2 linked regions of the Streptomyces venezuelae genome follow. The protein of the gene in region 2 interacts with the protein of the main gene of each other region in a pairwise test. Links are inferred from orthologs where the notes say so. Each region holds a gene or a part of one and is shown on either strand. Other genes may lie near its edges.

Region 1 (6,826 bases), 3.0 Mb from region 2 along the record:
GGACGAGGTGACGGCGGTCCTGCACCACCCGGACGGCCTCATATGGCGTACGGCGCCGGACGACGTGCGGGAGCTCTGGCACCCGATCAGGGCGCTCCGCCGCCAGAGCCGTGCGGCTTCCCGCCCCAGCGGGACCGGGGCGCCCTTCTGACGGCTCTCGTGCGTCTGCGGGCCCGGCCCGCCACCGGGCGGTCAGTCACACGACGGGCTTGCCCGTCAGGGTGACGCCCGCCGCGCGGAGCTCGGCGAGAGCCGTCTCCGTGCGCGCCGCCGAGACCCCCGCCGTCAGGTCGAGAAGGACCGTCGTCCTGAATCCCTCCCGCGCCGCGTCGACCGCCGTCGCCCGCACGCAGTGGTCCGTGGCGATGCCCACCACGTCGACCTCGGTGATCTCCCGCTCGCGGAGCCACTCCGCCAGGGAGAGCCCGTTCTCGTCGACGCCCTCGAAGCCGCTGTACGCCGCCGAGTACGCGCCCTTGTCGAAGACCGCGTCGATCGCGCCGGAGGCGACCGCGGGGGCGAAGTTCGGGTGGAAGCCGATGCCCTCCGTGCCGGCCACGCAGTGCGGCGGCCAGGAGTCGACGTAGTCCGGGTGGTCCGAGAAGTGCGCGCCCGGATCGATGTGGTGGTCGCGCGTCGCCACCACGTGGCGGTACCCCGCCGGGGCCTGGCCGATCAGCTCCGTGATGGCGGCGGCCACGTCCGCGCCGCCGGCGACCGCGAGGCTGCCGCCTTCGCAGAAGTCGTTCTGCACGTCTACGACGATCAGTGCGCGGCGCATGGCGGGTGTCCTTCGCGTGGGGAGGGGGCTCGTCAGGGACTCGGGCGGATGAACCGAGCGTAGAGACTTCAACCACATTGTGGGAGGGGGCCCCGCCGGGGCCGGGCCGCCCTCCTCGCGATGTCAGACGTATTCCGTCGGAATGACCGCTTCGCCCCGCGAGAGCTGCGTCGCCGAGAGCGGCAGCCCCGCGCGCGCCGCCGCGTGCCGGTCGCGGACCGCGTCGAGCGGCTCGCGCGAGAGCACCTCGCCGCCCTTGACCAGCTCGACCTGGAGCTGCCGGTCGGCGAGCTCCGAGGGCACGGTGCCGGTGCCGACGACCTCGGCCTCGGCCACGCCGTACCGGTCGGTCCGGCGCGCGGCCCACTTGCGGCCGCCCATGGACGACTTCGCGCCGAGCGACTTCTTCGCCACCGGTTCCAGGGGGGCCTGCGGGTCCGCCGAGTGCGCGCGGGCCACCAGCTTGTAGACCATGGAGGCGGTGGGGTGCCCGGAGCCCGTGACGAGCTGCGTGCCCACGCCGTACGCGTCCACGGGGGCCGCGGCGAGCGAGGCGATGGCGTACTCGTCGAGGTCGGAGGTCACGACGATCTTCGTCTCCGTCGCGCCGAGCTCGTCCAGCTGCTGGCGCACCCGGTGGGCGACGAGCAGCAGGTCGCCGGAGTCGATGCGCACCGCGCCGAGCTCGGGCCCGGCGACCTCGACGGCCATGCGGACGGCCTCGGTGACGTCGTAGGTGTCCACCAGCAGGGTCGTGCCGCGGCCGAGCGAGTCGACCTGGGCCCGGAAGGCGTCGCGCTCGTTGTCGTGCAGCAGGGTGAAGGCGTGGGCGCTGGTGCCGACGGTGGGGATGCCGTAGCGGAATCCGGCCGCCAGGTCCGACGTGGTCGCGAAGCCGCCGACGTAGGCGGCGCGGGACGCGGCGACGGCCGCCAGCTCGTGGGTGCGGCGGGCGCCCATCTCGATCAGCGGGCGGTCACCGGCGGCCGAGGACATGCGGGAGGCGGCGGCCGCGATGGCCGAGTCGTGGTTGAGGATGGAGAGGATCACCGTCTCCAGGAGCACGCACTCCGCGAACGACCCCTCGACCCGCAGGATCGGCGAGCCGGGGAAGTAGACCTCGCCCTCGGGGTAGCCCCAGATGTCGCCGCTGAAGCGGTACCCGGAGAGCCATTCGAGGGTCGCCTCGTCGACGATGTTCCGCTCGCGCAGGAAGCCGAGGACGCCCGAGTCGAAGCGGAAGTTCTCCACGGCGTCCAGGACCCGGCCGGTACCGGCCACCACTCCGTAGCGCCGTCCCTCGGGGAGTCTGCGGGTGAAGACCTCGAAGACGGAGCGCCGGTCGCCGGTGCCGGCCCGCAGCGCGGCCTGCAGCATCGTCAGCTCGTACTGGTCCGTGAAGAGCGCTGTCGACGGAACATCCACCGGCAGGCCAAGGTCCGCTGTGTTCATACGACGGATGCTACCTCCAATCTCGTCACTCTGACGATTTCTGCGGACGCGCGGGAGGCCATTTGTGCGAGGGCCCGCGCGGAGTGGCAGCATGGGGCGTGTGAGTACGGCTCCCGCAGAGATCACCCGCCCGGAATCGGACGAAGAGACCTTCGTCGTCCCCGAGCCGGACGTCCCCTGGATCACCCTCGTCCACAACGACCCGGTCAACTTGATGAGTTACGTGACGTATGTGTTCCAGTCCTACTTCGGGTACTCGAAGGAGAAAGCCACGAAGCTGATGATGGACGTCCACGAGAAGGGCCGCGCGGTCGTCTCCACCGGCAGTCGCGAGGAGATGGAGCGCGACGTCCAGGCCATGCACGGATACGGGCTGTGGGCCACCCTTCAGCAGGACCGCAAGTAGCGGGCCGGAAGCAGCGGACCGGAAGTAGCGACGCATCTGATGCCAGGACAATTCGAAGCGATCCCCGGCGGCGGCGCCGCCGTCGCGCTCGACGAGGTCGAGATCTCGATCATCCGCTCCCTCGCCGTGCAGCTTCTCGAGCTGATCGGGCCGGGGCCCGGCGGCGAGGTCTCCGACGACCCGCTGGCGGAGCTCTTCGCCGAGGGGCCGAGCGAGCCGCCGGCCGATCCGGTGATGCGGCGTCTGCTGCCCGACGCGTACGGCGGTCCGGGCAGCGAGGACAGTGCGGGAGACGCGGACGAACTGCGGGCGTATTCGGCGGAATTCCGACGCTTCACGGAGAACGACCTGCGGGCCAAGAAGCGGGACGACGCCCTGGTCGTCATCCGCTCGCTGGACTCGATGACCGCGTCGGGTGAGGGCGGAGCTGTCCTGAAACTGTCGGTCGAGGAGTCCCAGCGGTGGCTCGGCGCCCTCAACGACCTCCGGCTCGCCATCGGCACGCGCCTCGAAGTGAGCGACGAGGACGACGCCGATCTGCTCTACCGGCTGCCGGACTCGGACCCGCGCAAGCCGATGGTGATGGCCTACCTCTGGCTCGGTGGACTGCAGGAGACGCTGGTCGGGACGTTGCTGGACTGATTCCGGGCAGAAGTTCATGCAGAATGCAGCGAAATTTGTTGTAGTGGACAGGTTTCGGGGGTTCGAGGTGCTGTTCGCTCAGCGGAGCCTCAAATCCGGATAACGATCCCGTCACGTCATTGCCCGCTTTTGCTCTGTCAAGGGCGCTTTGTCCGCTTCTTCCTGTGGGGTGCGCCACAGGTGGCTCATTCCCTCACTGTTGCCACCGTGATAAATCTTCACGACCGCTCGGCGACGCCACCCATGTCGCCGAGGGCGCTTCAGCCGGCGGACCGCCGGTAGCACTCCATTCGTATCCGGGGGGATCAGGACCTGATCCGCAGCCACAACGCAGATGTGCGGGCGCGGATCGGCATGGAGAAAGGCGTCACCATGACCTCAGTGCAGGTCGAAGAGCACCACGACGAGCACGGCGGCAACGGTGTCGCGCAGGACGGCTCGTCCGGCGAGGGCTACCAGCGCGGGCTCGGAGCCCGGCAGATTCAGATGATCGCGATCGGCGGTGCCATCGGCACCGGCCTGTTCCTCGGAGCGGGCAAGGCCATCCACAAGGCCGGACCGAGCCTCATCCTGGCGTACGCCATCGCGGGACTCGTCATCTTCTTCATCATGCGGGCGCTCGGCGAGCTCCTCATGTACCGGCCCGTGTCCGGCTCCTTCTCGGAGTACGCACGCGAGTTCATGGGCCCGTTCTTCGGATTCGTGACCGGCTGGACGTACTGGCTCTTCTGGGTCGTCACCGGCATCACCGAAGTCACCGCGGCCGCCCAGTACATGCAGTACTGGACCCACGACTCGTTCCCGCAATGGGCCTACGCGCTCGTCTTCACCGTCATCCTGTACGGCGCGAACCTCATCTCCGTGAAGCTCTTCGGTGAGCTGGAGTTCTGGTTCTCGATGGTCAAGGTCACCGCCATCATCGGCATGATCCTGATCTGCATCGGCATCCTCACCATCGGCTTCTCCGACGCCGGCGACACCGCCACCGTCGCCCACCTGTGGAACCAGGGCGGCTTCTTCCCCAACGGCATCGGCTCCACGCTGATGACCCTGCAGATCGTGATGTTCGCCTTCCTCGCCGTCGAGCTGGTCGGCGTCACCGCGGGCGAGTCCAAGGACCCGAAGACCGTCCTGCCCAAGGCCATCAACACCGTGCCGTGGCGCATCGCCGTCTTCTATGTCGGCGCGCTCATCATGATCCTGTCGGTCGTGCCGTGGACGCACTTCCAGCCCGGCGTCTCGCCGTTCGTCGCGGCCTTCGAGAAGATGGGCCTCGGCATCGGCGCCGCGATCGTCAACTTCGTGGTCCTCACCGCCGCCCTCTCCTCCTGCAACTCCGGCATGTACTCCACCGGCCGCATGCTGCGCGACCTCGCGCTCAACGGCCAGGGCCCGAAGTTCTTCACCAAGCTCACGAAGAACGGCCTGCCGCTGATCGGCACCACCGCGTCCGCCGCGTTCATGCTGGTCGGCGTCTGGATCAACTACCAGTGGCCGGGCGAGGCGTTCAACTACGTCGTCTCCTTCGCCACCATCTCCGGCATGTGGGCCTGGATCATGATCCTGGCCTGCCAGATCCGCTACCGCCGCAAGGCCGACCGCGGCGAGCTGCCGCAGTCCACCTTCCGCGCCCCGGGCGCCCCGTACACCAGCTGGTTCGCCCTGCTCTTCATCGGCATGGTCATCGTCATGATGGGCGTCGACAAGGACGCGCGGATCTCCCTGTACGCCGCTCCGGTCTGGGCCGCCATCCTCGGCGTCTCCTACCTGGTCCTCAAGAGCCGCAACCCGCAGGCCGCGGCCTTCAACAAGCGGAAGATCGGCCTCCCCGAGCAGCCCGCCGACGACCGCCTCTCCAAGGACTGACGGCTCCCCAAGGCCCCTGTCCAGCATTCGGGCCCGCGCGTACCACACTCCGGTACGCGCGGGCCCTTCTGCTTATCCTGGCTGCCATGCTGACCATCACCCAGGCCCTCCACGACCAGATCGTCGCGCACGCGCGCCAGGACCACCCCGACGAGGCGTGCGGCGTCGTCGCGGGCCCGGAGGGCACCGGGCGCCCCGAGCGGTTCATCCCGATGCTGAACGCCGCCCGGTCGCCCACGTTCTACGAGTTCGACTCGGGTGACCTGCTCAAGCTCTACCGCGAGATGGACGACCGCGACGAGGAGCCGGTGATCGTCTACCACTCGCACACCGCCACCGAGGCGTACCCCTCGCGCACCGACATCACCTACGCCAACGAGCCCGGCGCGCACTACGTCCTGGTCTCCACCGCGGACACCGACGGCGCGGGCCCCTTCCAGTTCCGGTCGTACCGGATCGTGGACGGCGAGGTCACCGAAGAAGAGGTAAAGGTCGTCGAGGCATACTGAGCTTTACTCATGAGGGCGGCAGGACCCAGGAAGCCGGTGCGAACCCGGCACGGTCCCGCCACTGTGACCCCACCCCGGGCACCGGGGCCGGGGGAGTCAGGAACTGACCTGCCGCCCTTCTCCACGCAACGCAGGGGACGCGGAAATCCCCTGGAGGAGGCAGTCCAGTCATGTCCCGCCGTCACACCGGCATACGCGCGCTCGCCGCCGCGGCCCTGCTCGTCCCGCTCGCCGCGTGCTCCTCGTCCTCCACGTCGGACGGAGAAGGTGACGGCACGACCGCCGCCAAGGCCGCCGGATTCCCGTACACCGTCACCAACTGCGGTGTGAAGACGACGTACGACGCACCCCCGAAACGCGCCGTCACCATGAACCAGCACACCACCGAAGTGATGCTGGAACTCGGCCTCAAGGACCACCTCGCCGGCACGGCCTACCTCGACGACAAGGTCCTGCCCAAGTATGAGAAGGCGTACGACTCCGTGCCCGTCGTCGCCAAGGAGTACCCCTCCTACGAGAAGCTCCTCGCCGCCAACCCCGACTTCGTGTACGGCGGCTACGCGAGCGCCTTCCTCGCGGGCGACGGCCGCAGCCGCTCGGCGCTCGCCAAGTCCGGCATCAAGAGCCGCCTCAACGTGGAGGGCTGCGCGAAGAAGCCCGTCTCCATGGACGACGTCTACCGCGAGGTCCGCGAGGTCGGCTCCACCTTCGGGGTGCGGGACCGCGCGGACACGTGGGTGCGCGGCGCCCAGCGCGAACTCGCCGCCACCGCCGAGAAGTCCAAGGGCAAGAAGGCCCTCTCCGTCTTCGTCTACGACAGCGGCGACAAGACCGCGTTCACGGCGGGCGGCCGCGGCATCGGCAACGACATCATCAAGCGGGCGGGCGGCCGCAACGTCTTCGCCCACGTGGACAAGTCCTTCAGCGACGCGTCCTGGGAGTCCGTCGTGAAGAACAAGCCCGAGGCCATCCTGATCCTCGATTACGGCGCCACGACCGTCGCCCAGAAGAAGAAGCGCCTCCTCGACGACCCCGTCCTCCAGGACGTCCCCGCCATCAAGAACAAGCGGTTCGCGGTGCTTCCCCTGTCGGACATGGTCACGGGGGTACGAGCACCCGAGGCGGTGAGGAAGCTGGCGGCGCAGCTGTGAGCGCGCTGCGAGTACGGGA
Region 2 (6,963 bases):
GTCAAGGAGGTCATGCTCGTCTCCGAGAACAACACCTCGTACGGCAAGGACCTCGGTGACATCCGGCTCCTGGAGACGCTGCTCCCCGAGCTGGCCGCCGTCGACGGCATCGAGCGGGTGCGCGTCAGCTATCTGCAGCCCGCCGAGATGCGCCCCGGCCTCATCGACGTCCTCACGTCGACGGAGAAGATCGCGCCCTACTTCGACCTGTCCTTCCAGCACTCCGCGCCCGGTGTCCTGCGTGCCATGCGGCGCTTCGGCGACACCGACCGCTTCCTGGAGCTCCTGGACACCATCCGCTCCAAGGCGCCGCAGGCCGGCGTCCGGTCCAACTTCATCGTCGGCTTCCCCGGCGAGACCGAGGCGGACGTCGCTGAGCTCGAGCGCTTCCTCACGGGCGCGCGCCTGGACGCCATCGGCGTCTTCGGCTACTCCGACGAGGAGGGCACCGAAGCGGCCACGTACGACGCGAAGCTCGACCAGGACGTCGTCGACGCGCGGCTCGCCCACATCTCCCGGCTCGCCGAGGAGCTCACCTCGCAGCGCGCCGACGAGCGGGTCGGCGAGACCGTCGAGGTCCTCGTCGAATCCCTCGACGAGGAGGAGGGCCCCCTCGGCCGGGCCGCGCACCAGGCCCCCGAGACGGACGGTCAGATCCGCTTGACGGGCACCGCCGGCGGGGATGCCTTGCAGGTCGGCCGTATGGTCGTGGCAAAGGTCGTCGGCACGGAGGGCGTGGACTTGGTGGCCGAGTGTCTCGAGGAGGCCCGCAGATGACAGGAGTCCCGGCACCCGCGGGCAGCTCCGGCGCTCAGGGCGCGTCGAGCGCCAAGCCGGTGCGCGGCGGGAAGCTGGGCGCCGCGGCGGTGAATCAGGCCAGCCTGTGGAACGTCGCGAACCTGCTGACCATGGTGCGGCTGCTGCTCGTGCCCGGCTTCGTGATGCTGTTGCTCGGCAACGGAGGGTACGACCCGGCGTGGCGTTCGTTCGCCTGGGCCGCCTTCGCCATCGCCATGATCACCGACCTCTTCGACGGTCACCTGGCGCGCACATACAACCTGGTCACGGACTTCGGGAAGATCGCCGACCCCATCGCCGACAAGGCGATCATGGGGGCGGCGCTGATCTGTCTGTCCTGGCTCGGTGATCTGCCCTGGTGGGTGACCGGGGTGATCCTCGGGCGCGAGCTCGGGATCACGCTGCTGCGATTCTGGGTGATCCGCTACGGCGTCATTCCGGCCAGTCGCGGCGGAAAGATGAAGACGCTGGCGCAGGGCACGGCGGTCGGGATGTACGTTCTTGCCCTGACCGGGCCGCTCGCGACCCTGCGGTTCTGGGTGATGGCCGTCGCCGTCGTGCTGACCGTGGTGACGGGGCTCGACTATGTGAAGCAGGCCATCGTGCTGCGCAGGCAGGGCATGGCCGAGGCGCGTGCGGCGGCTGCGGAGTCCGCCCGGGAGGCAGCGAAGTGACGTCCCGCGGGCTCTCGGCCGAGGGTGTGCCGGCTGCCGGTCCGTCGACCGCCGGTCCGTCGACCGCCGGTCTGCCGGCTGTCGGCCTGGTGCGGTTGCTGGCCGCGCGCGGTGAGACGCTCGCCGTGGCCGAGTCGCTGACCGGAGGCCTGGTGGCCGCCGAGATCACGGCGGTGCCGGGCGCCTCGAAGGTCTTCCGCGGATCGGTCACCGCGTACGCCACGGAGCTGAAGCGGGACGTGCTCGGGGTCGACGGCACTCTGCTGGACGAGCGCGGGGCCGTGGATCCCGAGGTCGCGCGGCAGATGGCGGACGGTGTGCGCCGGGTTCTCGGTGCGGACTGGGGTCTCGCCACGACCGGGGTCGCCGGGCCCGAGCCGCAGGACGGGCAGCCGGTCGGGACCGTCTACGTGGCGGTCGCGGGGCCGGACGGCGTGGTTGACGGGCCCGATTTCGAAAGCATGCGCGGTTACGCCGATGGCGGAGCGCGTGGGAAAGTGGCCGCCCTGCGGTTGAACGGTGACCGTTCGGAAATCCGTATGGAGAGCGTACGCAGCGTGCTCACGTTGCTTCTCGAGCGGCTGTCCGGAGAACGTTCCGGGAATGGGCGGGCACAGGATACGGAACAGAACGGGGGGAATTGATGTTTGCAGCCCTGAGTGAACACGACATCGCTCCCCGCACGGCCGCCGCGCAAGGCGGTACGGTGGGGCGTGAAGGATGCGGCTACGCGGTCCGAGGAGGGAGCCACCGATGATTCTGCTCCGTCGCCTGCTGGGTGACGTGCTGCGTCGGCAGCGCCAGCGCCAGGGCCGTACTCTGCGCGAAGTCTCCTCGTCCGCCCGAGTCTCGCTCGGCTATCTCTCCGAGGTGGAGCGGGGGCAGAAGGAGGCTTCCTCCGAGCTGCTTTCCGCGATCTGCGACGCGCTTGACGTACGGATGTCCGAGCTCATGCGTGAAGTGAGCGACGAACTGTCGCTCGCCGAGCTGGCTGAGTCTGCAGCAGTCCCCGAACCGGTGCGCGCGCCGGTTCGCTCGATGCTCAATTCCGTCTCCGTGGCCGGTGTGCCACCGGAACGGGTCACGATCAAGGCACCCGCGGAGGCGGTCGACGTCGTCGCGGCGTGATGCGACGCTGCTCCTGAGCGGCTCTGTGAAGTGTGTGGAAGCCCCGACCGGGTACCCGGTCGGGGCTTCCGTTTGTTGAGGTAAGCCCGCCTGAGCCCTGTACCGCATGGTCTGGGGTCAGCCATTCGCGAATCGACCTATTTGGTTATTTTGTGACATGGTTGGTGGGGATTTACCTCATTCGCTCGTGTGTTGGAGGAGACAGATGTACGTCGTGAAGAGCCCGCTGTCCGACGCGGATCTCAAGGCGGTCTCGGAGGCCCTGCAGGGTGCGCTCGTGGACCTGGTCGACCTGTCACTGGTCGCCAAGCAGATCCACTGGAATGTGGTCGGCCCGCGCTTCCGTTCCGTGCACCTGCAGCTCGACGAGGTCGTGGACACCGCAAGGCAGCACTCGGACACCGTCGCGGAGCGTGCATCCACGCTCGGTGTCTCGCCCGACGGGCGCGCGGCGACCGTGTCCCAGAGCAGTGGCATCGGGAAGGTTCCCGAGGGCTGGGTCAAGGACGTCGACGCGGTCGGGACGCTCGTGGACGCGCTCGGCGCGGTCATCACGCGCATGCGTGAGCGCGTTGAGGCGACGGGCGAGGCCGACCCGGTCAGCCAGGACATCTTCATCGGCATCACGGCCGACCTGGAGAAGCACCACTGGATGTTCCAGGCGGAGAACAGCTGACCCACGCGCGTGAGGGCGCTTCCCATGGGAGGACGTGACTGTTCGTGCGCCGTGAAGCGTGCAGGCGCCTTGCGGTATGCGGGCGCATTGGGGCGTGCGGGCGTCGTGGGGCGTGCGGCGGGGCGGATGCTTCCCGTCGCGCTCCAGGCGCCGCCGATACGCCCTCCCATGGGGTGAACCCCGGCGTTTAGCGTCGATCTCGCGTTGGGCGGGAGGTGGCATCTGTGGCAGCCGTGAACGGGACAGCCGTGACATGGCGGACCGTACGGTGGGTGCCCTTCCTGGCGCTCGGCGCTCTGTGGTGGTGGGGCGTGCTGCGGCTCGCCTTCTCGCCCGACGCGGGAGTTCTGGAGGGCGCGGTCGCCGCCGGTGGCTGGGGACTGAGTGTGCTGCCCGTGCACTGCGTGCCCAGGGCCCGCGCGCTGGATGAGGCGAGAGCGGCCAGGGGAGCGGACCCCGCGCAGTACGCGCGGCGCCCCGACGGGGAACTGCGGTGGCCCGGGGAACGTACGGCTCTCGCGTGGTGGGGACGGGCCGTCGTGTCGGCCGGGCGGGTGCGGGCGCGCGCTCTGAGGGTGCGGGCTACCAGGGCATGGCGACGCCGCCGTTCGGGCGGAGGATCTGGCCCGTCGTGAAGGACGCGGCGTCCGACGCCAGGTGCAGCACGGCGTGCGCGATGTCGTCCGGTTCGCCCACACGGCCGAGCGGCGACATGCGCACCATGGTGCGTTCGGTGTGTGTCTGCTGATGCGCCTGCGCCTGTTGTTCGGTGCCGGGGCGCGTTGTCGTCGTCATGGGAGTACGGATCCATCCCGGTGCGACGACGTTCACACGGATGCCGTGCGGGCCGAGCTCCGTGGCCAAAGTTTTTGAGAGCTGGACGACGGCCGCCTTTGACGCTCCGTAGCAGAGGAGTCCGGGGGCGCCCGTGTCGACGGCGCCCGACGCCATCGTGATGATGCTGCCGCCGGAACCTGCGTCGACCATCGTGCGGGCCGCGGCCTGGCAGGCGTACAGGACGCCCTTGAAGTTGATGGCCATGACACGGTCGAGGTCTTCGTCGCGGGTTTCCAGGACCGGGCTGCTGTGCATGACGCCTGCTATGGCGGCGAGGATGTCGAGGCGGGGTGTGGCTGCCGCGGTCACCGCCCGGTCGACCTGTGCCCTGTCGGACACGTCCAAGGGGTGTGCGGTGGCGGTGCCGCCCGCTTCGGTGATGAGTGCGGCGGTCTCCTGAAGCCCTTGCTCGTCGCGGTCGGCGCAGTGCACGGCGGCGCCCGCTTCCGCGAGGAGTCGTGCCGTCGCGCGGCCGATGCCGCTGGCGGCGCCGGTGATGAATGCGGTGCGTCCGGTGAGGTCGTACGCCTTGACGGGCATGACGGGACGGTACGGCGGTTTCTGACGGGTCGTCAACTAGTGCGGTGGCGCGCGATGCTGGCGGGGGTTCTGTGCGTGGTGCGTGGTGCGCGATGTCGGGGTGCGGGTCAGGGGGTCGGGCCCTGCTGGCAGGTGGGGCACCAGTACGTGGGGCGGTCGCGGGAGCCGTCTCCTTGCTGGGCGCGGCGGATCGGGGTGCGGCAGCGCCAGCAGGGGCGGGACGCGCGGCCGTAGACGAAGAGGCGCTGGCCCGGACGGTCGCGGCCCGTGGTGGTGCGGTTGGGCTGGTCCCGGTTCGCCTCCAGGAGCTTCTTGGAGAGGTCCGGCACGCGGGCGGCCGTCTCTTCGGAGAGCTCGCCGACGGGGAGCCACGGGGTGACGCCGAGGATGAAGCAGATGTCGCTCTTGAACACGTTGCCGATGCCCGCGAGGTTGCGCTGGTCCAGGAGAGCCTCGCCGAGGGCGCGGTCGGGCACCGCCAGGATGTTGCGCAGGGCCCGCTCCGGGTCCCAGTCGGGGCCCAGCAGGTCAGGGCCCAGGTGGCCCACAACCTTGTCCTCGTCGGCGGTGCGGAGCAGCTCCAGGACGGGCAGGCGGTAGCCGACGGCGGTGCGTTCGGCGGTGCCGAGGATCGCCCGGATCTGGTACGAGGGGCCGCCGCGCCAGCGCTCTCCGGGGGCGTACAGCTGCCAGGAGCCGTCCATCCGGAGGTGCGAGTGGAGGGTGAGGCCGCCCTCGATACGGGTCAGGAGGTGCTTTCCACGCGGGGTGACGTCCAGGATGGCGCGCCCTGTGAGGTCGACCGTCGCGAGCTTGGGGACGCGGAGGTCGGAGCGCGTGATCGTGTGCCCCGCAAGGGCGGCGTGCAGGCGTCGGCACGCCTGGTGGATCGTGTCACCTTCGGGCATGGGTCCAGGGTGGCATGACGGGGGTGAGGGGGGCGATGTGGACGGGGGCGGCGGGCGCTGGGGTGAGGCTGTAGGGGCTGCTCACGCGCGTAGCCGCAGTCCGCGCGGTGTGGCGTGGAAACCGGCTCCCTCCAGGAGGGGGGCAAAGGGGGACGTGAGCGCGGCGGCGCCGTTGACCCGCTCCACCGTGACCGTGCCGAGGGAGCCCGCGCGGGCGGCTCCGGCCAGCGCCTCGGAGGCGGCGTGCAGGCGGGGGTCGTCGGCGATCGGGGCGTCCGGGGCGGCGGGCCAGGCGAGGAGTGTCTTGCCGCCGCGCTCCATGTAGAGCGTCAGGTCACCGTCGACCAGGATGACCAGTGAACCGGCCTTGCGGCCCGGCTTGTGGCTCGCGCCGTTCGGCGGCTCGGGCCAGGGCAGCGCGGCGCCGTACGCGTTGGCGGGGTCGGCGGCGGCGAGGACCACCGCGGCCTGTGCGTCCGAGGGCCGCGAACCGTCCGTGCGGTCGCGGGAGTTCGCGGTGGCACGGAGCCGGTCCACGGCCCCGTCCATGGCGAACTGGGCGGCGCCGAGCCCCTCGACCACGTAGCCGCGACGCGCCTGACCGCTGTCCTCGAAGGCCGACAGGACGCGGTACACCGCCGAGAAGCCGCCCTCGACCCCCTCGGCCGCGACCGCGCCGCGCGTGACGACACCGTGCCGGTCCAGGAGGGCACGGGCCAGGGCGTGGGCGCGCAGGGTCGGGTCGGGCTCCCGGGGAGGGAGCAGGGACCAGCGGCCCGCGACGGTGGGCGGGCCGGTGCGCGATGCGGTGCGGGCGGCGGCGGTGAGGCTTCCGTAGCGCCCCCGCGGGACGCCGCGCTTGGCGCGGTGGGCCGTGGAGCCCGCGGTGCGCCCGGAGCCCAGGAGCGAGCGCATCGGGCCGAGTGTGTCGTTCGTGAGCAGGCCAGACCAGGACAGCTCCCAGATGGAGTCGGCCAGTTGGGGATCCAGCACGTCCGGGTGGGTGGTGGCGCGCACTTGGTCGGCGATCTGGCGGAAGAACAGTCCGTACCCTCCGGAGAGGGTGTCCAGGATCGACTGGTGCAGTGCGGTGAGCTCCAGAGGGTGCGGGGGCGGCAGGAGCAAGGGCGCGGTGTCGGCCAGATACAGGGAGACCCAGCCGTCCTTTCCCGGCAGGGAACCGGCGCCCGCCCAGATGACCTCGCCGGCCGCGGTCAGTTCGTCGAGCATGGCCGGGTTGTAGCCCGTCACGCGCGAGGGCAGGACAAGCTTCTCCAGGGCGGAGGCGGGAACGGTGGCGCCCTGCAGCTGCTCGATGGCGCGCACCAGGCCGTCGATACCGCGCAGGCTGTGCTTGCTCAGGTTCTGCCACTGGGGCAGGAACTGAGCCAGAGCGGCGGGC

The links.
Region 1: the proteins of DEJ47_RS28385 (region 2) and clpS interact in binary tests that used the Escherichia coli proteins (3 or more experiments, as listed by UniProt). The link is inferred for Streptomyces venezuelae from one-to-one orthologs.

The regions. Positions count from the first base shown.
Region 1 is NZ_CP029193.1:3,082,152-3,088,977, reverse strand. What follows is about bases 1,234-3,981. They hold clpS (ATP-dependent Clp protease adapter ClpS), read left to right. Parts: upstream 1,234-2,324; coding sequence 2,325-2,639; downstream 2,640-3,981. Other genes in these bases: DEJ47_RS14370 (amino acid permease), read left to right, coding at 3,654-3,981; DEJ47_RS14375 (DUF2017 domain-containing protein), read left to right, coding at 2,679-3,281; DEJ47_RS14385 (nicotinate phosphoribosyltransferase), read right to left, coding at 1,234-2,233. Also shown: DEJ47_RS14395 (hypothetical protein), read left to right, coding at 1-151; DEJ47_RS14390 (isochorismatase family protein), read right to left, coding at 197-781; more of DEJ47_RS14385, read right to left, coding at 905-1,233; more of DEJ47_RS14370, read left to right, coding at 3,982-5,147; DEJ47_RS14365 (Mov34/MPN/PAD-1 family protein), read left to right, coding at 5,234-5,656; DEJ47_RS14360 (ABC transporter substrate-binding protein), read left to right, coding at 5,827-6,807. UniProt on the Escherichia coli protein: Involved in the modulation of the specificity of the ClpAP-mediated ATP-dependent protein degradation.
Region 2 is NZ_CP029193.1:6,131,749-6,138,711, forward strand. What follows is about bases 1,656-4,540. They hold DEJ47_RS28385 (Dps family protein), read left to right. Parts: upstream 1,656-2,805; coding sequence 2,806-3,276; downstream 3,277-4,540. Other genes in these bases: DEJ47_RS28375 (CinA family protein), read left to right, coding at 1,656-2,116; DEJ47_RS28380 (helix-turn-helix domain-containing protein), read left to right, coding at 2,226-2,600; DEJ47_RS37110 (hypothetical protein), read left to right, coding at 3,549-3,911; DEJ47_RS28395 (SDR family NAD(P)-dependent oxidoreductase), read right to left, coding at 3,859-4,540. In the rest of the region: 30S ribosomal protein S12 methylthiotransferase RimO, read left to right, coding at 1-777; pgsA (CDP-diacylglycerol--glycerol-3-phosphate 3-phosphatidyltransferase), read left to right, coding at 774-1,472; more of DEJ47_RS28375, read left to right, coding at 1,544-1,655; more of DEJ47_RS28395, read right to left, coding at 4,541-4,653; DEJ47_RS28400 (Fpg/Nei family DNA glycosylase), read right to left, coding at 4,761-5,561; DEJ47_RS28405 (ATP-dependent helicase), read right to left, coding at 5,643-6,963.